One region of the Marinomonas pontica genome, then DNA from elsewhere that is predicted to be linked to it. Evidence: predicted binding sites of a transcription regulator. Region 1 holds the regulator's gene; each other region holds the start of a gene.
What was found. The regulator sigma-54, encoded in region 1, starts transcription at its own class of promoters, with help from an activator protein. The targets are predictions, from matches to a motif close to TGGCACNNNNNTTGCTNT.
Positions count from the first base shown of each region.

Region 2: hpxO (FAD-dependent urate hydroxylase HpxO) is a predicted target of sigma-54. The motif match lies at 782-799, and genes of this name have one in related genera.
Region 3: AABA11_RS13110 (circularly permuted type 2 ATP-grasp protein) is a predicted target of sigma-54. The motif match lies at 3,166-3,183, and genes of this name have one in related genera.

Region 1 is NZ_AP027271.1:1,442,089-1,450,335, reverse strand. It holds gene lptC (LPS export ABC transporter periplasmic protein LptC) at 1-122, shown strand, start outside; gene lptA (lipopolysaccharide transport periplasmic protein LptA) at 106-615, shown strand; gene lptB (LPS export ABC transporter ATP-binding protein) at 616-1,341, shown strand; gene AABA11_RS06740 (RNA polymerase factor sigma-54) at 1,417-2,889, shown strand; gene ptsN (PTS IIA-like nitrogen regulatory protein PtsN) at 2,907-3,356, shown strand; gene AABA11_RS06730 (HPr family phosphocarrier protein) at 3,366-3,635, shown strand; gene mgtE (magnesium transporter) at 3,643-4,995, shown strand; gene yjgA (ribosome biogenesis factor YjgA) at 5,002-5,538, shown strand; gene AABA11_RS06715 (carbon-nitrogen hydrolase family protein) at 5,603-6,436, opposite strand; gene AABA11_RS06710 (YhdP family phospholipid transporter) at 6,436-8,247, opposite strand, start outside.
Region 2 is NZ_AP027271.1:2,091,089-2,099,335, forward strand. It holds gene uraD (2-oxo-4-hydroxy-4-carboxy-5-ureidoimidazoline decarboxylase) at 1-50, opposite strand, end outside; gene uraH (hydroxyisourate hydrolase) at 215-586, shown strand; gene hpxO (FAD-dependent urate hydroxylase HpxO) at 841-2,019, shown strand; gene AABA11_RS09895 (ABC transporter substrate-binding protein) at 2,165-3,247, opposite strand; gene AABA11_RS09900 (methyl-accepting chemotaxis protein) at 3,391-5,358, opposite strand; gene AABA11_RS09905 (hypothetical protein) at 5,727-5,957, opposite strand; gene etfB (electron transfer flavoprotein subunit beta) at 6,031-6,807, opposite strand; gene etfA (electron transfer flavoprotein subunit alpha) at 6,797-8,083, opposite strand; gene AABA11_RS09920 ((Fe-S)-binding protein) at 8,083-8,247, opposite strand, start outside.
Region 3 is NZ_AP027271.1:2,776,990-2,785,236, forward strand. It holds gene AABA11_RS13095 (DMT family transporter) at 1-220, opposite strand, end outside; gene AABA11_RS13100 (Na+/H+ antiporter NhaC family protein) at 327-1,640, opposite strand; gene AABA11_RS13105 (FAD-dependent monooxygenase) at 1,835-3,031, opposite strand; gene AABA11_RS13110 (circularly permuted type 2 ATP-grasp protein) at 3,364-4,818, shown strand; gene AABA11_RS13115 (alpha-E domain-containing protein) at 4,821-5,765, shown strand; gene AABA11_RS13120 (transglutaminase family protein) at 5,762-8,247, shown strand, end outside.

The sequences.
Region 1 (8,247 bases):
GAGCGGCGACACTGACCTCTACACAAGGCGAGACCTCCGCTGGTACGATTACCACTTATATAAATTCAGAAGAAGTCGTGATGACAGGATCTGTACGAGGAAAATATGAAACGATTCATTAACGCCAGCATGTTGCTCACCACTGCCCTTATTGGCCAATATACGTACGCACTGCCTGATGACATCAACAAACCACTAGAGATTCAAGCGGATGAAGCATCGTTCGATCAAAATTCAGGTCAAGCCATTTACAAAGGCAACGTCTTTGTAAAACAAGGTTCTATTGAAATCCAAGCCGAATACCTGAAAGTTTCGACAGACGCAAATACGCGTAAATTTAGCAGCCTCGAAGCGTCAGGTTCACCAGCCAAATTCAGCCAGCAAGTGGACTGGAGTGGCAACATTGTGATCAGTAAAGGCAATGAAATACACTATCAAACAGACGAATCTAAATTAGAAATCATTGGCGATGGTTATTTAAGCCGCATTCAAAACTCCATCACCGCAGACTACATTCTGTACATGATTCAAGACGGCACATTCAGCGCAGAGAAAAAAGATTCGGGACGCGTATCCATGACATTACAACCACAAGCGCCTGAGGCAAAACAATAGATGGCCTTACTAGAAGCAAAGCACCTTGCTAAAAGCTACAAAAAAAGAAAAGTCGTAAAAGACGTTTCTATCTCAGTAGAGTCCGGCCAAGCCGTCGGCTTGCTCGGCCCCAATGGCGCAGGAAAAACCACATGCTTTTACATGATCGTTGGCATGGTGGCTAATGATGCGGGTGGTATCTTTATCGATGGCCACGACATCACCCACGATGCCATGCACACTCGTGCCCAAAAAGGCATTGGCTACTTACCTCAAGAAGCGTCCATTTTTCGTAAAATGTCTGTTGAAGACAACATTTTGGCCATCCTTGAAACGCGCAAAGAGCTAAGTAAAGACGATCAAAAAGCAAGGCTTGAAGAACTTCTCGAAGAGTTTCACATCACCCACATCCGCACCAACCTTGGGATGGCGCTCTCCGGTGGCGAAAGACGTCGGGTGGAGATTGCCAGAGCACTTGCCATGAACCCAAAATTCATACTGCTTGATGAACCTTTTGCTGGTGTAGACCCTATTTCAGTTGGCGACATCAAGCTCATAATAAAACACCTACAAGAGAGTGGAATTGGCGTTCTAATCACAGATCACAACGTCAGAGAAACACTCGACATCTGCGATAAAGCCTACATTGTCGGCAATGGCTACATCATTGCTTCTGGTGACGCGAGTACGGTCATCAACAATGAACAGGTAAAAAAGGTCTATTTAGGCGACGACTTCCGCCTGTAACCCCTTATCATTGCTGTAGAAAGGGAGTAGTATGCACAACTCGTTCCAATTCATTCAAACAAAAAGAGTTGCTCTATGAAGCAGTCTTTGCAATTAAAACTCGGTCAACAGCTGACCATGACGCCTCAACTGCAACAAGCCATTCGCTTGCTGCAGCTTTCTACGTTGGATTTAAAGCAAGAAATCCATGAATTTTTAGAGTCCAATCCACTTCTTGAGCTCGATGACGAAGAACATACGAACAGTGATACTCAAGCAAGCATCGAATCCAAAATTGCAACAGAAACACCAATAGAAACAAACAGCGAAGAAGCGCGTTTAGAATCTGAGTGGACAGAAAGCATCCCAGAAGAGTTATCAATAGACAGTAACTGGGATGACACTTACCAAAGTTCTGCTGCCGTTAGCGACAGCAATAGCTTTGAAAGTGAAAGCGATTTTGAAAGCCGTAACGCACCCGCTGAAAGCATCCAAGACCACCTTATTTGGCAATTGAATCTGACCCATATGTCGGACAGAGACATTGAAATTGCTTACGCGATTATTGAGTGTGTGCAGCCTGATGGGTATTTAAGCATTACACCCGAGGACATTTGCGAATCACTCAGTACAGAGCTAGAAGAGCTGGAAATTGACGAAGTTATTGCTGTGCAGCACCGACTTCAGCGCTTCGACCCTGTTGGCGTTTGCTCTATCGATTTACGAGATTGCTTACTTGTTCAATTGGAAGCCTTTCACAGCCATCCATTATTCAAAAGCACTTACAATTTAATCGATCATTACCTACCACTTTTAGGCAATCGTGATTTCGCTCAGCTGAGCCGAAAGACAAAACTAAAAGACGAAGCGTTAAAAGAAGTTATTCATTTAATTCAACAGCTAAACCCCAGACCTGGCTCAGTTATTGACGCTGATGACACAGACTATGTCATCCCTGATGTGTCCGTCAAAAAACGCAATGATGTCTGGCAAGTAGAGCTAAACAACGACGCTCTCCCCCCCATAAAAATCAACGAAACGTATTCTGCAATGGCGAGTACAGCCACCACAACGGAAGATGCGACTTACATAAAAACATCGCTTCAAGAAGCCAAGTGGTTCATGAAAAGCCTTCAAAGCCGAAACGAAACGTTGTTAAAAGTGGCCAGCTGCATCGTTAGTAGACAAATAGATTTCTTTGAACTGGGTGAAGAAGCCATGAAACCCATGGTACTTCACGATGTGGCCGAAGAAGTGGGAATGCATGAATCGACCATTTCAAGGGTGACAACTCAGAAATACATGCACACCCCAAAAGGCATTTTTGAACTAAAATACTTTTTCTCAAGCCATGTAAACACAGCATCAGGTGGAGAGTGTTCCTCTACCGCCATTCGCGCCATGATCAAAAAGCTTGTTTCAGACGAACCGGCGAAAAAACCATTAAGCGACAATAAACTCGCTGCCATTTTGGCAGACCAAGGCATACAGGTTGCCAGACGAACGGTAGCCAAATATCGTGAGGCGATGAATATCCCTCCTTCCAATGAACGAAAACGACTGATCTAAACGGAAACCATTTTATCATGTCATTGAAATCATTATTAAAAGCAGACCTAGTTCTTGCTAAACAAGATATCGTTAGTAAAAAACGCGTTTTAGAAAGCATTGCCGAAGTCGCTTCAAATCGTCTACATTGCAACAACGAAGCTGTCTACGATGCCTTACTTGGCCGTGAAAAACTCGGAAGCACAGGTATTGGCAATGGCATAGCGATTCCCCATTGTCGACTAGAGTCAGCCAATCACACTGCCATCGTCGTGATGTCACTGCAAACGCCAGTCGACTTCGATGCCATCGACAAAAGAGCGGTTGATCTGATCTTTGCGCTTATCGTTCCTCCTCATGAATGCGACCAACACCTTGCTACTCTGGCGCAAATTGCCGAATTAGCACAGTCTTCAGAGGCGCTAGACAAATTGCGAACTGCAAACAATAACGAAGAGTTATTTACTATTTTTAACACACTAATATAGGTACGGCGTATGCAGGAAGAGTCTATCGTCATAATAAATAAGCTGGGCTTGCATGCTCGTGCCGCCGGCAAACTCATCGAAACCACTACACGCTTTTCTTGCGACATCACCATCGAAAAAGATGGTCGCAACGTAGATGGAAAAAGCATCATGGCAATGATGATGCTTGCGGCGGGAAAAGGCACAGAAATACGCATTAAAACCAATGGTGACGACGAAAAAGAAGCCATTGAAGCCATCATTGAGCTGATTAATAATCGCTTTGGTGAAGACGAGTAACGTTCAGATGCCAGAACAAAGCACCCTAAATCATTTGCAAACAGTGACCGAATCCCTCGAATCGGGCGCTACCATGCAAATCCGTTATCTGCTTAACGGTGCTTTACCTGCACAAGATGTCGCTCGCTTACTAGAATCCTCCCCTCCCAAAGAGCGTAAACTGCTCTGGGAGCTCATAGAAGCAAAAAACGAAGGCGAAGTATTACAATATCTTAGTGAAGATATTGGTGTTCAGTTCATGAAAAATATGGACACTGAGCGCCTTATTGCCGTCTCTGAACACTTTGAAAGCGATGACCTCGCTGACCTTTTACAGCACCTACCTGAAAAAGTTGTAAAAGAAGTTCTTGCCTCCATGACAACGCAAGACAGAACCAGAGTAGAAGCGCTTCTAAGCTACTCAGAAGATTCTGCCGGCGGCCTGATGAATACGGACACGATTACGATTCGTCCAAACATCACTGTCGATCTCGTCTTTCGCTACCTACGCAGACACTCAACCTTGCCTGATATGACCGACAACCTACTGGTTGTGAGTCGTTCGGACAAACTTTTAGGCACACTGCCGCTGACAAAATTGTTAGTTTCTGATGTAAACGCAACCGTACGCGACATTATGGAAACCGAATTCACGGTTATCAATGCGGAAACCTCTGCGAGCGAAGTGGCGCAGCTTTTTGAAAAAATGGACCTTGTCTCCGCTCCCGTTATCGACGGAGCAAGCAGAAAACTGCTAGGGCGCATTACCATCGATGACGTGGTTGACGTAATTCGTGATGAAGCCGAACATTCTATGTTAAGCATGGCGGGGCTTGATGACGATGAAGACACCTTTTCCCCAATAATGAAAACCACCAAACGCCGGGCCGTTTGGCTTGGAATTAACCTTATTACCGCGTTCATCGCCTCTTATGTCATTGGATTATTCCAGAACACGCTTGACCAAGTGGTCGCGCTCGCTATCCTAATGCCCATCGTTGCCAGCATGGGAGGAATTGCTGGATCTCAGGTATTGACCCTTGTCATCCGAGGCATTGCCCTTAACCAGATAGGCTCCACAAACACGCGCTGGCTGCTTAATAGAGAGCTGATTGTAGGGCTTTTAAATGGACTATTGTGGGCAACAGTGATTGCCGCACTCACCGCACTTTGGTTTGACAACATAAAGATTGCCTATATCATTGCAGGCGCCACCATAATAAACCTGCTATTTGCAGCAACCACTGGTACACTCCTGCCAATTTTTTTGAAAAAGATTGGTATCGACCCTGCCCTTGCTGGCAGCGTTATTTTAACAACCGTGACCGATGTTATTGGATTTCTTTCCTTCCTTGGTCTAGCTACTATTTTTTTAATATAGGTTCCCATGACAGACTTTGATCAATTTGAAAACGAAGAAGATATCCCTAAAAGCAAAACCCAGATCAAGCGTGAAATGGAAGCCTTACAAGATCTTGGCAAAAAGCTACTAGGCTTGAGCAAAAACCAACTTAAAAAAGTAGAAATGTCTGACACATTACGTGAAGCATTTGTTGAAGCTGGCCGCATAAAGCAGCACGAAGCAATGAGAAGACATTTGCAATACATTGGCAAAGTAATGCGCACCGAAGATCACGAAGCCATCGCGCACCGTGTTGCACTTTTTGACACCACCTCTGCCGCTTACAACAAACTGTTCCATCAGCTAGAACTTAAACGTGATGCATTGATTGGCGAAAACAGCAAAGAAGTTTTGTCTCAATACCTAGATGAAAACCCAGAGATTGAAGACATTCAATTGCTCAGACAGCTGATTCGTCAATCTCAAAAAGAAGTATCCCAAGGCGCAAATACAACAAACCGCAAAAAACTGTTTCGCTTTTTGCGTGAAGTAGAAGAAAAAAGACTCGGGCTAAAAGACTAACTCAATCCAAAATAACCCGTTATGAAGCCCTTGTTTAGCTATATGTTGTAAACAAGGGTTTTTATTAAAGTAATCTACGATGGGAAAAACAGGGCATTTTTGTCCGACAATCTTCAATAGCCTGCTTTTTCATTTCATGCACAAAATACCCAGACTCTTCTTGTAGTCTATCAAGAGACTCCCCAAAAGGTGAATAGAGAGCACTATTGCCATAGGTGTGACGAGTTGAATTGTGCCAACCACATTGCCCCACCCCCAGAACATAGCATTGATTTTCTATTGCACGCGCCGCTAAAAGTGTGTGCCAATGAGCTCGTCCTGTCACATAAGTAAACGCAGCAGGAACGAGTAGGACTTCTGCACCTAACTCAGTCAGCGCTCGATATAGTTCAGGAAATCTTAAATCATAGCAGACACTTAAACCCACCTTAAAACCGTCAACATCCACCGTTTTTAACGCCAACTCTCCCTTTTCGATCACATCCGACTCTTTATAAGAGGCTGCTTTGTCATCCACAGTGACATCAAAAAGGTGAATTTTGTCATACCTCTCTACGATCTGCCCTACTGGATCAATTACCCAACAACTTTGCCTTACCCGTCCATCTGGGACCAAACGTCCATCTGGACGAAAAGCTGACGGATGAGAGCCAACCACAAGATAAATACCGTATTTTTTTGCTAAAACAGACACCCTTTCAAAAATCGTTGACTGATCATCCGATTCCGCTAACGTTCGCATGCGCTTCCCATCAAAAAGAAAGACATTCTCAGGCAAAACAACCAAACGCGCGCCGTCCCTGACAGCCAAACCAACCAACCGCTCCACTTCATTAATATTGACCAACCAATCTTGAGTACTCGTCAATTGTATTGCGGCTATTTTCAAAGAATCCATTATTTCGACTTCTCCACTGGTTGGTAACGCACTGGCGTCATCAATGGATCGTTGAACGAACCTTCCACTTTGTATTGAACACTGGTGACTTTCGACAGCTGATCACCAATCAATTTATCGGTAATAAACAGCAGCCCAGCCAACTGTGGTGTCCCCCAAATTAGCCCAGCCAACGGCAAAGTACCGGTCAAAGGAAACGTGGCGGTCAATTTTTCATTGAGTGTTTCATTGACAATATCGGCTTCACCCGCAACAACAAGCTCAGCACTAGGGGAGATAATGGTTATAGGCGAAACCGTTTTCAGAATGCCATCACCTAGCGTCAACACACCTTTGAATTCGTCGTATGTCAACCCAGGCTCATAAACATCTGAAAAATCCAACAAAAGTCGACGACTCAAAGCACCAATATTAAATATCCCCAACGCTTTTAAGAAAGCAGGTAATTCATCGACTTTTCTGAAATTACCATTGGTAGCAGAGAAGCCAATCCGACCCGATACAGATTCGCGATCAAAATAAAACGGATGCCCCTTCCAGCTTAAACCCACATCAATTTTATACTTCTTGGAGGACACAAAAGCGTCGTCGTTAGTAAATTTTTTTGTCAATTCAGCAAGATCAGCACCACTGGCCGCAATAGTCAATTCCACACTAGAAGCATCCCCTCTGTCTTGCCAAAACAAACTCCCCTTAAAATCACCTGTTTTTAATTTAGATGAAATTGGATCAATTCTAACGACATCACCCTCTCTAGCGACAGATAACAACCAGTCACCGTAGGGCTTTCCATTAAAATAAAGCTGGTCTATAGCCAATGTCATACTCGGAATTTGCTTGGCTGAAATTGGCGCGCCCTTTCCCTTGGTCTCTTCTTGGTCCTCAGAAGAATCTGTATTCCAACTTAAGAAGCCAAAATGAAGATTAGGAACACCAGCGTCATTTGAGAATGAAAAATTGACTTCATCTGAGCTAACAAACAGCGGCTTATCCGTTGCCGCACTGTAGGATACTTTGAAGTTATGCCAGGTGTTACTAGGGTTAACGACAACCTCATCAACGATTAGGTCGACCTTACTCAACCAAGCTGGTAAGGAGGGAATCTCCACAGCGTCAGAAGCATTTGATGCATTTGAAAAATCAGCGATAACTGACTGCAAATTTTGGACAAGAATACGATCAAAGTCTCCACTGACAACCAAGCCATTTGGAATAGTGGCATTCAAGTTTTTGTCTTGACTGGCACTTAATACAAGCTCGCCCCCAACAAAAGCACTATTTTGCAACAACAATCTGGCTTTAGAAAAGGTCCCATAATCTGCATCAATAACGATATCTTTTTCATGCTGCCTAACTTTAACTTGCAGGTCTTTTTGCTCAGCAGGTCCTTTACCAATGGGCTCAGGTAAATCTATTTGCCCACCTAACAAATCACTGTTGATGATCAGATCAACCTGACCACTTTGTGACTGGTTGACAGCAAGTGAGCCTGTGTATTCCACCAAACCAGACACACGGGCTACGGCCTCATTGCCTGCTTGCCGCCATGCTAAGGTTTCTTTCAGCCCTACCTTTCCTGCAAGTTCCCCTTGAATCGCCATACCACCATCTGAGGTCACAGAAGAAGTCAGCGCCAAATGAGACGCCCCTCCTAATGCCTGAATGTCAAATTCGGTGTTGGTAATTCCCTGCCCAGAACTAAATTGCAAACGCCCGTCATTGATTTGACCATTTAGATCCAGATCGCCTATCTGCAATGGATTATCATTGAAGTTAACAAGCAACCGAACCTTAGGCTGCATGCCTGAAGA
Region 2 (8,247 bases), 650 kb from region 1:
ACAAAATCCGCTTCATTCAGTTGACCGAACGCAGCTAACTGATCGCTCATAAGACTTCTCCAAATGTCAGTAACGCCATCGCAAACAGAAACAGATGGCACAAATATTGATAACAATGAAACAACATTTTCAAAAACATGTCACTTCCTACTGCAGCCTTTGCAAAAATTAGGCAAGATAAGACATATATTTAGACATCACATGAGGCAACACAATGGGATATTTAACCACACACATTTTAGACACGACACAAGGCATCGCCGCGGCAGGCGTTGAAATTCATCTTTATCGACATCTCGACAATGGCCAGCGTGAACGCATTCACCGTACTTTTTCAAACGATGACGGACGTTGTGATCAACCGCTGTTAGAAGGAGATCGCTTTACGAATGGGGTTTACGAGCTAGAATTTGTAATTGATGCCTACTTTTCAAAACAGTCCAGCAATGAAGAAAATTCTACTAGCACCGCTCCCCATTTTTTGAATACGGTAGTGATACGTTTCGGTATCAATGACGAGAACGCTCACTATCATATTCCGCTATTGGTATCGCCCTATTCTTACAGCACTTATCGAGGCAGCTAATTTCACCCCGGCAATGTCAGTCACGATACGAGCCGAAATAGCGCAAATATCTAAAAACCGCACCAAGATAAAACAAAACCTGCCCCATCGGTCAAAGAAGTCATTGATAGCTCACTTCTTTGGCCAACCGACTAAGATTCCACATCCCGCTAAAACAAAGGTTTCACAAAATAAATAACAGGTTCGTTTGTTTCATGGCATATTTATTGCGAATGCTCTCTCTTATTAGTCATTAAGAGTCTGAGGAAAACCCTATGAAAGCACTGATTATTGGCGCCGGTATTGGCGGCATGTCTGCTGCGGCAGCCTTAAAACAGCAAGGTATCGAGTGCGATATTTTTGAAGCCGTAAAAGAAATAAAACCCGTTGGTGCGGCGCTTTCTATTTGGTCTAACGGCGTAAAATGCATGAACCATTTGGGCATGGGCAGCATTATGGATGAGCTTGGTGGCCCGATGCACAACATGGCGTACCACGATGGTTTTACTGGCACCGTCATGACGCAATTCAGCCTTGCACCATTAGTGGATGCGGTTGGCGAACGGCCCTGTCCGGTATCACGGGCAGACTTACAAAGCCAAATGATCGATTGGTGGGGACGTGACAAAATCCAATTTGGCAAGCGCATTGAAAAAGTCGAGCAAAGCGAAACGGGCGTTATGGCGTATTTTACGGATGGTACCAGCGCCATTGGCGACTTTATGATCGCGGCCGATGGCACTCACTCTGCTGTGCGAACTCATGTGCTGGGCTATCAAACTGAACGCCGTTACGCTGATTATGTGAATTGGAATGGCTTGGTTGAAATAGATGAAAACATTGCCCCAGCCGACCAATGGACCACCTTTGTTGGTGATGGCAAACGTGTTTCCATCATGCCAATAGCCGATGGACGCTTTTACTTCTTCTTTGATGTGCCATTACCAAAAGGCCTTGAGCAAGATAGAAGCACAGTGATTGCAGACCTAACAGGTTACTTTGCGGGTTGGGCTGAGCCAGTGCAAAAGCTGATTGCCGCTATTAATCCAGAAACCACCAACCGTATTGAGATTCATGACATAGAACCATTCGATACCCTAGTAAAAGGCAACATCGCCCTACTCGGTGATGCAGCTCACAGCACAACGCCAGACATTGGCCAAGGCGGCTGTTCCGCCTTGGAAGACTCTGTGGTGCTTGGTCAATGCTTCGCGGATCAATTCAAAGGGAAAGGCAAAACGGTTTCAGGTGTGCTTGCTGCTTTGAAGCAATACGAAGAAGAGCGCCGTTTTCGCGTCAAAGACCTCGTTTTAAAAGCACGCAAACGCTGCGATGTTACTCATGGTAAAGACATGCAAGAAACCCAAGCGTGGTACGACGAACTAAGACACGAAACGGGTGAAAATATTATTGCAGGATTACGTACTACTATTATTGGCGGGCCATTGGCGTAGACGTTTTCTCGTCTGTTTTATATTGATCTCCCTGTTCCAGCCAGATAAATACGGCAAACAAAAAAGGCGTTCCACCGCATGGTAGAACGCCTTTTTGTTATTCAATAAGTCGCTTTATGCCTACTAAAATAAATGTCAATAACGCTTATAACGCGAGAACGAATGTCCCCTCCGGCGTTACAGGAAGGTATTTCTTATAGAAATCCATATACGCTTGTTCTGGGTTCAGATCGGAGAAAACCTCTGGATACATTGCTTTGGCGTAGAATTGGATCATGGCAGCGTCCAAAATTGTACGACATGCACCGTGGTACGCGCTGTATAAACGATTGTTTTTCACCGCTGAAATAGAAGACCAACCTAAGCGGTCTTTGTAGCCCGCTAGGCGCTTACGAGCTTCTGTTGCGTCTACGCCTTGACCCATAATCATTGAATCTGTGCCTTTACCCGTCTCATAACCCGTAATGACAACGATGTCAGGGTTTGACGCAATGACTTGCTCTGGGTTTAATTTACCCCACCATTCAACAAATGGAGCGGAAATGTTGTCGCCACCCGCCATGGTTGAAATCGCTCCCCACATGTTTTTACCAAAAGTGAAGCCCAGCTCTTGGATACCTGAGGCACCAAATTCTGTGTAAACCTTAGGCTTTGGAAGGTTCGCATCGGCCAATCGTTTGCTGATCGAGTCTACGGTTGCTTTGTATTCCGCGGCGATTTTCGCTGCACGTTTTTCTTGACCTGTGATCACACCAATCAACTCTGTGCTCTTGATGTGGCGTTCTAGCGTCTGTGCGTTGTAATCCACTACAACCACTTTAATACCGGCACTTTCAAGGCGCTCAATATCAGTTGCTAGACCTTTAAACTGCCAATCGGCCAACATCAATACGTCAGGATTCAAACTGATGACTTTTTCTACCGAAAATGTCTGTGTGTCCACTCGACCGATTCCAGGAATATCGTCTAAAGAAGGACGATGTTTTACATACATATCCCAGTTCGCTGAACGCGCCTGCCAAATGTATTTGGACATACCAACAACCTTGTCATAAGCGGCTTCCGTACCGATGGCCATGTAGTCTTCAGGATAGAACCCAACAATGACACGCTGCGCTGGCGCATTAAAAGTAACATCACGTCCCAATACATCTTGGACAGTGACTTGACCAGCCCATGCTGCACTCAAAGAAAAAGTGAACAGAAACATTATGAACGATTTAACCATACTGACACCCTATTAGTAAATTTAGGCGCTCATGATAATCGTTATCACTAAAGTTTAAAATAAAACATTCAAAAAAATGCAAATAAAAAGGCCGCAATAAAAGCGACCTTTTGGATAACTCAATACAGTATGAAAGAAAGCGCTTATTCGGTTCGGAAACGCACCACCATCACATGCAATTGCTTGCTTAATTCGTCTTGTTTACGACACAAGTCAGCCACATCACCCGAAATATCAGACACACGATGCGCCGATTCACTGATTGCATTGATGTTTTCATTCACCCCTTCAGTTACCGCTCTTTGTTCTTCCGCTGATGCTGCTGTTTGCATGGTCATATCACGCATTTGCTTAACAACTTCTTCGATCTGCTCAAAAGACACCAATGCTTGATCGGACAAGTTAATGGCATTTTCAGACTCAGACACACTGGTCATCATCGAATCCGACGCTTGCTTGGTACGATTCGCCAATAAACCCAAGATACTACTGATCTGCTCCGTTGACTCTTGCGTGCGCCCAGCCAAAGTGCGCACTTCATCCGCCACCACCGCAAAGCCTCGACCTTGTTCACCTGCGCGCGCCGCTTCAATGGCGGCGTTTAGCGCCAGTAAGTTTGTTTGCTCTGCAATCGCCTGAATGGTGGATAAAATTTGATTAATATTGACCGTTTCTTTTTGCAATTCGGTAATGATGTTATTGGACTCTTTTAAACGAGCACCTAGGCGATTGACCCCTTCGGCGCTGTTTTTAAGAAGCGTCTTACCTGCAATGGTGGTTTCTAGCCCTTTCTCAGAGAATTGCGCAGAATTCGCGCAGCTTTCTGCGGCCTCGTTGGAGGCGATTAACATCTGCTGCCCTGCTTCGGCAATCAACTCGATAGATTGCAATTGTTTTGTCGCCGACTGAGCCACCTCGCTGGCTTTTGCAGAGGTTTCTGCCGCGATCTTATCGATCTGAATACTGGATGTTTTGATGCCTAGAATCAGTTTTCGAGTGGTCTCTATAAATTGATTAAACCAATTCGACAAACTGCCTGTTTCATCATTGGTTTGAATGTCGATTTGCGACGTCAAATCTCCTTCACCTTCAGCAAGCGTACGCAAATGGTTAGAAACTGATTCAATGGGTGTAATAAAACCTTTCGCCATCAAGTAGGCCACAAAACCAAAAACAATCAAAAGCAACACACAAACAATCGCGGTGGTTTTGACCATTTCAACCGTGCTTAAGTAAATCTCAGACGCAGGCATCAAGCCAACAAACTTCCATTTTAGATTTGGCGAAGTGTAAATATTCGCGTAGTAGTTTTCGCCATCAAGCGAGAAATTCACCACGCCAGCCGATGATTTCGCAATCATCTGATAAGCATCGCCGTCTAATTCACCAATGGGTTTGAAATTATTTTCTGGATGAATGGCATCCACCAAAACGGTTCCCGTGTTCTCGATCACCATGATGCTGCCGGAACTGCCCAGTTTAGTTCGATTAGCCATTTCCGTTAGTGTTTTAATAGACACGTCCACGGCCACCACACCGCCGATTTTATTGCCTTTATTGTAGGTACGCACCGCCGATACATAGACAGCATCATCAGGCTCCCAATAATAAGCATCACGCAATACCACTTCACCCGGTGTTTGCATCGCTCTTGTGTACCAAGCGCGCTGTTTTGGGTGCCATTCATTGTAGCCGTAAGTACCTGGCCATTCTAAATAGCCATCAGCATCATCACCGATGTAAACGTAAACATAGTTGGGATTGTTTTTACCAATGTCTTCAAAAAGGTTAAAAACCCCTTCTTCACGTCCACCATTTTGTTTGGCGACTTTACTCGGGGCTTTGCCTTCTTTTTCATGGTAGGTCGTTAAAGGCTTGGCATTGGGGTCGGACACTAGGTCACTTTCCGCCATGAAGCCGACAACGTATTTAATATCGGTAAGAAATTGGTCAAACGTTTCTTCTACTGCACCTAACGTTTGACCACTGTTTTTAGCAAAGTCTTTCAGAGCTTGGTCAGAAGCAAGGAACCCCGTTATTGCACTAACGACCAAAACAGGCAACACAGTGGCAATTGAAAAAGCAATCAACAGCTTCGTTTTGATTTTCATAAACTTCGTCCAAAATGTCTCAATAGCATGAAAAGCAGTGGTGTAAAAATACTCGTTAAAAAACGATAGTTTTTAATACCATTTACCACTTTTAAACGACTATTAATCAGGGCTTTATACTTCCTTACTTTTTACTTAATTCCATCGATTTAGCTAAAATACTGTATTACTCTTATATTGACTATAGCTAATTTTGAAAAAACATAAGTAAAATTCTACAAGAAAAATGTATTAAAAATGTAGGAGGGAAAAACTAAAAAAACTGACAAAAAGCGCCCACTTAATGTCGTTAAGCGTGCTTTATTACCGTTGAAGAAGAATGGATAAAACAGAAGAAGAACAGACAGATAAATAAACAGTTAAAATAACTAACCAAAAGCGCTCATCACCCGATACACTTCTGGCAACACGGTGGTGTTGTCTTTTTGCATAGACTCGCATAGCTCTTTAATGAAGGGGGTTTGCTCAGGGTATGCTTGCAACCATGCCAACACGGCTTCTTGTACTTCCAGCAAACTCTGCTCGTGTGTGACGGGTGCACCTAGGGCAATAAGTTTTTCTTTAAAATCAACTTCATCAACCAAGTCTACAATCATCATAGCGTATACCTATTCTGCAAAATCTGCTCAAACAACCATCAGCGGGGTAAACAGCTTATACCCAAAACCCTGTTTAGCGCACCACTTTTTCTTCTAATAATAAATCCAAAATCGCTTGTGCCTTTTCAGCTGGCGTTTCGTTCTTCATGATTTTCCCACCACCGCCGACGGGTTTTGCGGTAGCGGCCTTCATTCGGTCTGCGGCGGTCTTGGCCTTCACGACTTTTAATCGTTTAGGGCGCGGTTTTGCGGCACTCATTTCCCATTGGATTGCGGCATCGTCCACAACACTGTCTACGGTTTCTACATGGAGTGTGGCACGCAGGCCCGGACCGAAAGCGGTTTGACGCGCCTCCTGAGCCGCATTGTCGACGCTGGCAATGAATGGCAAAGTCACTCGTACAGAACGTCGTTGACCGCGCGGCAGCGCCAACAGCACTTCGGCTTGGCCATCCTTGATGTGTAGAATTTCAGCCACGCGAGGCACCAATGGCCAACCCAGTGCTTCAGCCAACAAATACGGCAGCATGCCAGAAGATTCACCACTTTCAGATCGCACCCCCGTTAAAACCACGCTGGGCAATTGCGCTTTTAAAAACGACGTCAGTACAGGCAATGCGTCACATTCTTTTCCCTGTGACAAGACCGTCATCGAGGGCAACCCCATTCCTGCGTATTGTCGCAGAACAGGGTCTTGATCCTCCCCTACATGCACAACGGTTAACGCCTCACCCACCAATGAAAGCCCCAATTCAACGGCTCTGCCATCTTGTTCGGCACGACGTGAGCGGCCAGATTGAGGGTGACGACCAATGGATACCAAAGAAACCACATTCACGTTAGGCTGCATCACTTTCCTCCTCTTCCTTTGATAACTCTCGCTGTTGAGCCAATCTGGTTAACTCTGCCAAAATCGCCTCACTGTCTGCAATCACCGCTAAATCAGCCCGTTTCACCATGTCACAGCCTGCATCCGTATTAATAGCAACCACTTTGTCGCACTGACCAATGCCTTGCATGTGTTGAATCGCCCCGGAAATACCCACCGCCAAATACACGCGAGCTGTCACCCACGTACCCGAAGCGCCCACCTGACGCGAACGAGGCATAAAGCCGTCGTCGACCGCCACGCGACTTGCCCCTTCCGTCGCACGCAATGCGGCAGCGGCAGAATGGAATTGATCCCAGTTGTGAATACCATTGCCAGCAGACAAGATAAATTCCGCTTCGGCCAAGGGCACTGCATTCGAATCTACGTCAATTTGCCCCTGATCAATCAGTCGATGGTCCCCTTCTGCCATCGAGACGTCATACTCCAACGCCAATGGCAAAGCTTCATGACGCGTGTCTTCCACTGCATTCGCACATTCTTCCATCAGCATAAGAATACGGGGCGTTGTTCGGCTGATGTCTTGGCTGCCTGACGCGCCTCGGCTTATCGTTTTTTCGCTGGTCACTTGCCACGCTTGTGTCGCCGGTCTTTCACCTAATCGCGCCGCCAAACGGCTGCCCAAATCGCTTCCACCGTGTACGCTATCTGGAAATAACCAATGCATTGGCTGGTAGCTCGTTTCAATTTGCTGCAAGACGGACAGCCTGGCTTCGGGAGCAAACCCTTCAAAGACATTGTCTTCAAGATGAATCACTCGATCCACTCCAGCCAAATCGCATTGCGTTTCTTTGTTCTCTCCAAAACACACCAGCACAACAGCGACTTTGCTTTTCTCTGCAGCCAACTGATGTGCCAAGCCAAGAATGTCTTTGTCATGGCTGGTCAAACGACCACCAATCATGTCACCCACCACCATGATATAGCCTTCTGGATTTTCAACCAGGTGCAGCGGACGTTGTGAGTCTTTCGCGCTCGGCACGCGTTTCTTTCCGCCAATGGCAACAAAAGAGCCATTCGCTCTATCAATGCGTTTTAGGCCATTTGGCCCGATAAAACCTACTACATGAGGATTCTTACGCAGCAAACCCGTTGGGCCACGCACTTCACCACCCTGTTGAGCAGACACCACACTGTCATGCAAAGGGTGCAAACGGTTTCGAGCAATCCACTCGGTTCTTGGGTCTCGTCGAAACACCGAATGTAAAGCATCGTCATTAGAAGAAAAATTACTCATTAGTGCATCTCCTTCAGTTGACCGGCCAAAATCTCAGCAATGTCTTTTACCACCGGACGAGGTTCTACCACGCCTTCCAACATCGCCGTACATTGTTGACACCCTACCGCCACCATCTCAGCACCCGTACTGATCACGTCTTCCATACGCATGTCGGCAATACG
Region 3 (8,247 bases), 1.3 Mb from region 1:
CGACCCAACATGCCTGTTTAATATTCCCCCAGTCCAACCCACGGAAATATTTCTGCCCAGCTAAGAACAAAACAAAACCAGCAATAATGAAGCGAACCCCCATAAAAAATAAAGGTGGTAGTCCAGCCAAGGCCTCTTTAGAAAAAATCCAGCCAAAGCCGGCCAAAATCGTCACCAAGACTAAAATCAATTCCGCCTTCACATGGGAACCCTGTTTCACGTGCTCTCCTTAATAAATCCATATTCAAAGCAATAAAAAAAGCCTGTGCATTTAGTGATCACAAAATGCACAGGCTTTTCGTTTTACAACGAAATTCTGTTCGCTTTTATTTCACGCTTTTTGGCCAAGCGATGTAAATAGACACCAATGCAGCAACCGCTAATACCCAGCTGTATTGCACATAACCGACTAAATCCAAAGGCGACACTTTCGCCAAAGAAGAAGCCAACAATATTTGAGCACCGTATGGCAAAATCCCCTGCACGACACAGGAAAAAATATCCAATAAACTGGCACTGCGGCGTGGATCAACATTGTAGCGTTCAGCAATGTTTTTTGCGACAGAGCCGTTAATTAAGATCGATACTGTGTTGTTCGCAGTACAACAGTTTGTCAAAGCGACTGCCGCACTAATGCTTAGCTCTCCAGCACGCGTGGAGCCAGCCTTGGCACCCAATGCACAACTAATACGTTCAATTGTACTTACCAGCCAATCTAGACCGCCTTGAGACTTCATCAATGCACCAAGACCACCAATCAACAAAGAAAGGATCAAAATCTCCTGCATACCGGTATAACCAGCGTAAATATCAGCGGACCAAGACGCGACAGAATATTCTGGCTGCATTGTCAAACCAATCACACCAGCCAACACAATGCCGCTAAACAACACCAACATCACATTCACACCGGCAATAGCCAGCCCCAGTACCACCACATAAGGCAACACTCGAATCAATTCGTAGTCTTTGATGTCTGAAATGTGTGCGCCACTGCTCTGGAAAAACAACCAAACCAACGTCACTAAGGCCGCTGGCAGAGCAATCTTGAAGTTCATGCGAAATTTATCACGCATGTCACATCCCTGAGTTCGAGTGGCGGCAATGGTCGTATCAGAGATAATCGACAAGTTATCACCGAACATAGCGCCACCGATCACCGTGCCAACTGTTAGCAATAAAGGCAAATCAGCCGCTTCAGCAACACCTATGACTATTGGCGCAATCGCAGCAATGGTTCCCATCGATGTACCCATCGAAGTGGCAACAAACGCCGTAATAACGAACAACCCTGGCAACAAAAGCGAAGCAGGAATAACGCTTAAACCGAAGTTAACCGTCGCATCCACACCACCCACACTTTTCGCCACACTGGCAAACGCACCAGCCAACAAATAAATCAAAATCATGGTAACAATCGTATTGTCGCCAACACCTTGAATAAACGTTTCAATGCGCTGATTAAACTGCCCTTTTCCCAACAAAACAGCCAAAGCAATCGCAGGTAAAATAGCAACAGGAGCAGAGATTTGGTAGAAGGCAAAATCAACGCCTTCAGATTGATACCAAAGGCCACTGCCGACAAAAAGAACAAGGAAAAGCAATAATGGCAACAAGGCCAAAGGAGATTTAGAAGTCATATCGTCTGAGGATTCCAGATTTAAGTTAACCCTTAAACTTATGATCCAAGGGTAAAGAGGCGGCGATGATAATCAAACTCAACCAGCGAGGCCAATAATAAATCGCAATGACGATCTCACAAAACGTTATAACCAAAAAGCTAGATTCATATAAAAAAATAGAAGTTTAATTATAAAAAGAACACTCAACAGATTCATCTATTGTGCAATACGGAATAGCCATAGACACCGTCCAATTTAGACTGAATGACATCTGGGGCAAAACGTCCAGCCGCTTGCAGGGCTTTCAACTTCATTTTTCCAAGCAAACCGCCATGCATATGATACAAGCCAGCATTGGTTTTCGACATTTTTTGAACTTTCGTCGCACGTGGTTTACGCACTTGTTCGTAATGCATAAAAGCATCTGTCAGAGAATACGCACATAAACACCTTGCCAAAACATAAGCGTCTTCAATGGCCATTGCCGCCCCTTGCGCCATAAACGGCAGCATTGGATGACAAGCATCGCCTAATAAAACCACGCGTCCCTTATGCCACGTCGGCAACTCGTCACGGCCATTCAAAGCCCATAGAAAGGTACTGGTCGCAGACGTTAATAAGTCACTCACTTCTGGATGCCAACCCGTAAAAGCACGCTTCAATTCTTCTACATCACCTTCTTCACGCCACGATTCAGATTGCCAGTCGCTGCGCTCTTCTACAGCAACGAAATTGACATAATGACCGCCTCGCAAAAAATAACTCACAAAATGACGACCCGGCCCAGCCCAAACACAAGCATCAGGTTTAATATTCACCTTCAAGTCATTCACAGGAATAACGCCACGCCAAGCGACCTGACCCATAAATGTCGGACGCTCTTTACCAAGCATTTGTTCACGGACTTTTGAATGAAGACCATCCGCACCAACCAATACATCCGCCACAAACTCGCGCCCGTCTTTAAGCAAAACAGCAACCTGATTAAGAAGCACGTTCTCTTCGTAACTGCTTACCTCCGCATTCAACATCAACTCAACACCACATCTAACACAAGCATTCACCAGCACTTGATGTAAATCAGCACGATGTAAATGCCAATACGGTGCGCCATATCTCGCTTCAGCGGCGCTCCCTAATGCAGACCTAAAATAGTACTCGCCCGTTTTGTAATCGCGAATCACAGCCTGTTGCGGCACAAAGGCAAAGGGCGTCAATTCGGACTCTAAACCAAGCTGGCGAAGCACTTTGAATGCATTCGGACTGATCTGTAACCCAGCCCCAACTTCACCCAATTGTTCGGCTTGCTCTAAAACCACCGCTTTCATACCTTGTTTTGCCAACGCTAATGCGGCGCACAAACCACCAATACCCGCTCCAGCAACCAAAACACGACTGACCTGAGACACGACTTTATCCCTTTGAAAAATGACAAAAAACACAACAATTTTGATGTTTCATAGTAGCGAATTCCCACCCAAATAAAACCGACTCACATCACTTAATTTACCAATAAAATCGGGGCATTCAGGATTAAACACTATGGCTCGATCCTTGCTTTATTTAAAAAGTAGTGCGAAAACACTATGCAAGCCCTAGTAAATCAGGGTAATGATATAAGTAAATTTGGTATTAAAAAGCATAGCCCCGTCCAATATAGGGCAGGCGCACAAAAATAGTACGCGAATGTGTGCAAATTTAAAGCACTCACCTCCGGCTTTAATAAGAGAACGAGGTATACATGGAAAAACTAACAAGCCAGTACCAGTCATCGGTTTTTTTTGACGAGTTAATTGATGACCAAGGCGCCGCAAGACCCCCAGCTCAACAACTACTGGGGTATTTAGACAGCCTATCTGAAGACGAATTAGAAAAGCGACGCCTCGCTGCTGAAGCAACAATACAAGAGATGGGCATCAGCTTTACGGTCTACACAGAAGAAGGCAACATCGACAGAGCATGGCCCTTCGACATAGTCCCCAGAACGATTGAAGCATCGGATTGGAAAATAGCAGAAGCCGGACTAAAACAACGCCTAAAAGCCCTCAACCTTTTCATCAATGACCTCTACCACGATCAAAACGTCATCAAAGACGGCATCATTCCAGAACACATCATCAAAGATTCAAAGAACTTCAGACCAGAATGCGTTGGCGTATCACCAGCCTATGGCGTATGGGCGCATATTTGCGGCACCGATTTGGTCCGCGACGAAAATGGCGACTTCTTTGTATTGGAAGACAATTTACGCGTTCCTTCTGGCGTGTCCTATATGCTTGAAAACCGTGCTATCACAAAACGCGTGCTGCCTGAACTGTTTGAAAACGAGTCCATCCTACCAGTGGATTCTTACACGTCACAGCTATTTGACACCTTGGCGGCACTGTCGCCAAGAGACATTGAAAACCCTGAAATAGTGGTACTCACTCCAGGTATTTATAACTCAGCCTATTTTGAACACGCGTTCCTAGCACAACAAATGGGTGCGGAACTCGTTGAAGGCAGCGATTTGTTTGTCGACAGCGACGACTGTGTTTACATGAAAACGATTGATGGCCCTGAACGTGTCGACGTCATTTACCGTCGCATCGATGATTTATTCATCGATCCAGAAGCGTTTGATCCTGAATCTGTCCTGGGTGTTGCCGGCTTAATGCGTGCTTGGCGTGCCGGTAATGTGGCGCTGGCCAACGCGCCGGGTGCTGGCGTTGCCGATGACAAAGTCGTTTACGCTTATGTACCAGACATTATTCGTTACTTCTTGAAAGAAGAACCCATTCTTAAAAACGTTGAAACTTTCCTGTGTGACGACCCAGAACAGCGCGCTTATGTGCTTGATAATCTAGACAAGCTCGTCGTAAAACCAGCCAATGAGTCTGGCGGGTACGGTATGTTAGTCGGCCCACATTCTACGAAAAAAGAGCAACTTTTATTTGCCGAGCTCATCACAAAAAACCCTCGTAATTACATAGCTCAACCAACATTAAAACTATCAACCGCACCAACACTTATCTCAAAAGGTGTTCTGGAACCACGCCACTTGGACCTTCGACCTTTCATTTTGCAAGCAAAAGACACCTACGTCACCACAGGTGGGTTGACTCGCGTTGCCATGAAAAAAGGCTCCTTAGTCGTTAATTCGTCACAAGGTGGTGGTAGTAAGGACACTTGGATTGTTGAAACTAAGGGGCAATAATCATGTTATCTAGAGTCGCAGAACGCCTATATTGGAGCGCCCGCTATTTAGAGCGAGTAGAAAATACGGCCCGTTTGGTCAGTGTTTATGATGAACTTTTGTTTGACCTTCCGAAAAGTATCGAAGTGTCTTGGTACAACCTAATAGAAATATTAAGTGGCGAAGAGGTATTCGAGCAGCGCTACAAAGTAAAAGACGAACGTAACGTCGTAAAATTTTTATTGGCTGACGACACCAACGCCAGCTCCATGCTGTCTTCATTGAAAATGGTGCGTGAAAACATCCGTACAACCCGTGATGCTGTGCCTAAAGAAACGTGGGAACTGATCAACGAACTGGACTTGTACGCTCAGCAAAACATCAAACAAGGCATTAACCGTTCAGAACGCCATCTATTCCTTAATACCATTATCGAAGGCTGCCAAAAAATCATTGGGCTATTTGCTGGTGCGATGAGTCGCGACTCTGGCTGGCACTTTATTATCATGGGTCGTTACTTAGAACGCGCCGACATGGGAACACGTATTCTTGATGCCGCGGTGTCGTTGATGCTGAAGTCAGAACCAGAGGCGAGAATTCAACTTGGGCAAGTCACTTGGTCAAAAGTATTAAAGTCACAAAGTGCGTATTTGGATTATCGACGCACCGTACGAACATCGATAAATGGCGCAAAAGCCGCCACTTTTTTGATGAATGACCCTTGCTTCCCGAGAACATTGGCCTATTGTTTTGGGCAAATCAGCGAAGCGGCCAACAAGCTGCCACGGGCAGGACTGATTACCTCCAAAGTCGACAAGATCCTAGACGTTGATTACCCACTGATCAGCTCGGAAGATTTAAATAATGACTTCCAGGATCACCTCAACGCGCTGCAGATTGCGATTATAGAAATAAACTACCAGATTACCGAAAACTGGTTTCATTTTCGGCAAGGAGACGCTGCATGACCATTAGAGTCGCAATACAGCACAAGACCACCTATGAGTTTGATCGATTTATCAATGTTGCCCCGCACATTTTGCGGTTGCAACCTGCGGCACACTCACGCACAAAAATTCACGCTTACTCGCTGAAAGTCTTGCCTGAAAAGCATTTTATTAACATACAACAAGACCCGTTCGGCAATTTTCAAACGCGTTTAGTGTTCCCAGAAAAAACCAACAAATTAGAGTTTTACGTTGAAGTCATTGCTGACATGACAGTGATCAACCCATTCGACTTCTTTGTGGAAAGCTACGCAGAAGAATATCCGTTTGCCTACGACAAAGCCCTCAAAAAAGAGCTCGATCCTTACTTACAAGTTACGGAATCTTGTCCGTTATTGGATAAATGGCTATCAACGGTTGATCGTAAAAACACGCCAATCAATGACTTCCTTGTTGCCATTAATAGTCGCTTAGCGGCAGATATCGGCTACGGTATTCGTTTAGAGCCCGGCGTTCAAACCTGCGAAGAAACCCTAACGCTTAAAAAAGGCTCTTGTCGTGATACTTCCTGGTTATTGGTTCAAATACTACGAAGCCTTGGTTTAGCCGCTCGTTTCGCTTCGGGTTATTTAGTCCAGCTAACCGCCGATGTGAAAGCACTTGATGGCCCTTCTGGCCCAGAAGAGGATTTCACCGACTTACATGCTTGGTGTGAAGTATATCTGCCAGGCGCGGGTTGGGTTGGACTAGACCCTACATCAGGATTGTTCGCGGGTGAAGGTCACATCCCACTTGCTTGCACACCAGAACCTGCTTCTGCTGCGCCCATTACAGGATTCATCGACGAATGTGAGTGTGAATTCAGCTACAGCAACATAGTGACTCGTATTCACGAGGATCCACGCGTCACCAAACCCTATGCTGAAGGCGAATGGGACACCATCAAAGCCTTAGGCTTTGCGGTCGATAAACAGCTTGAAGACGGCGATGTTCGTCTAACAATGGGTGGCGAGCCGACCTTTGTTTCCATTGACGACATGGATTCAGAGCAATGGAATACCGGCGCATTGGGCGCAGAAAAGCTTAAACTAGCCAAAGACTTGCTGATCAAGATGAAGCAAGAATTCGGCGCCAACGGTTTGCTCCATTATGGCCAAGGAAAATGGTACCCAGGCGAAGAAGTGCCTCGCTGGGCACTGGGCTGTTTCTGGCGCACTGACGGCGAAGCCTTGTGGAATGACCCAAAATATCTGGCTCGCGTAGACAAAGACTACAAACACACCATTAAAGACGCCCAAGCGTTTGGCGAATTGTTGTGTGAAAAACTCGCTCTGGATAAGCAATACCTGCAAAGCACGTATGAAGATACGCTGTATTATTTGTGGATGGAGCAATCACTCCCTGCGGATGCCGATCCAACCAAAGCTGATTTAAAAGATGATTTAGAACGCCGTCGTCTAGCAAAACTGCTTGGCCGTGGTTTAAGCACCACAACTGGCTTCGTTTTGCCGTTAGAATTCGATACCGTAAACAATCGTTGGAATAGCTCTCTTTGGCCAATGCGCAGTGACGTTATTACCTTGATTCCGGGCGACAGCCCAATGGGTTATCGTTTGCCACTGAATTCTTTACCAGCGCAAGCCGAAGAAGATCGTATTCCTGAGCGTGACCCGTTTGACCCTCGCCAACCTTTGGCGAACAAAAAAGACAACGCGGTATTAGAAAGCGTTGCCAAGCAGCATTTCGCTAAAAAACCAGCAGCACCCGTTTCTAGACCTGAAAAGCTAGCGCCAGAAAAAACGCTGAAAAACGTGATTCGCACTACCTTGTGTATCGAACCACGAGATGGCCGTTTACATGTTTTCATGCCGCCGATGACGCATCTTGAACACTTCGTTAGCGTACTTGGACACCTTGAAGACGTAGCAAAAACCCTTGACTTGCCCATTGTGATCGAAGGTTATGAACCACCGAAAGACCCTCGGATGCAAAAATTCTTGATTACGCCAGATCCGGGTGTCATCGAAGTCAATATTCATCCGGCCGCCAGCTGGGCAGAGTTGGTTCACAATACAGAAACACTTTATCATCAAGCGTATTTATCTCGCCTCGGCGCAGAAAAATTCATGCTGGATGGTCGCCATACTGGCACAGGTGGTGGTAATCACGTAACGCTTGGTGGTCGCACGCCAGCAGACAGTCCGCTGTTGCGTCGCCCTGAGTTACTACAAAGTTTAGTAACCTTCTGGCAGCACCATCCAGGGCTATCTTACCTTTTCTCTGGCATGTTCATTGGCCCTACCAGCCAAGCACCTCGCCCAGACGAAGGCCGAGATGAAGCCTTGTATGAAATGGAAATCGCGTTCCAAAATATGCCCGAAGGTTTCGTTGAAGAACCTTGGTTGGTTGACCGTCTGATGCGCAACTTGCTGGTTGATATTACCGGCAACACACATCGTTCTGAATTTTGTATCGATAAACTTTATGCCGCAGGCAGTGCCAG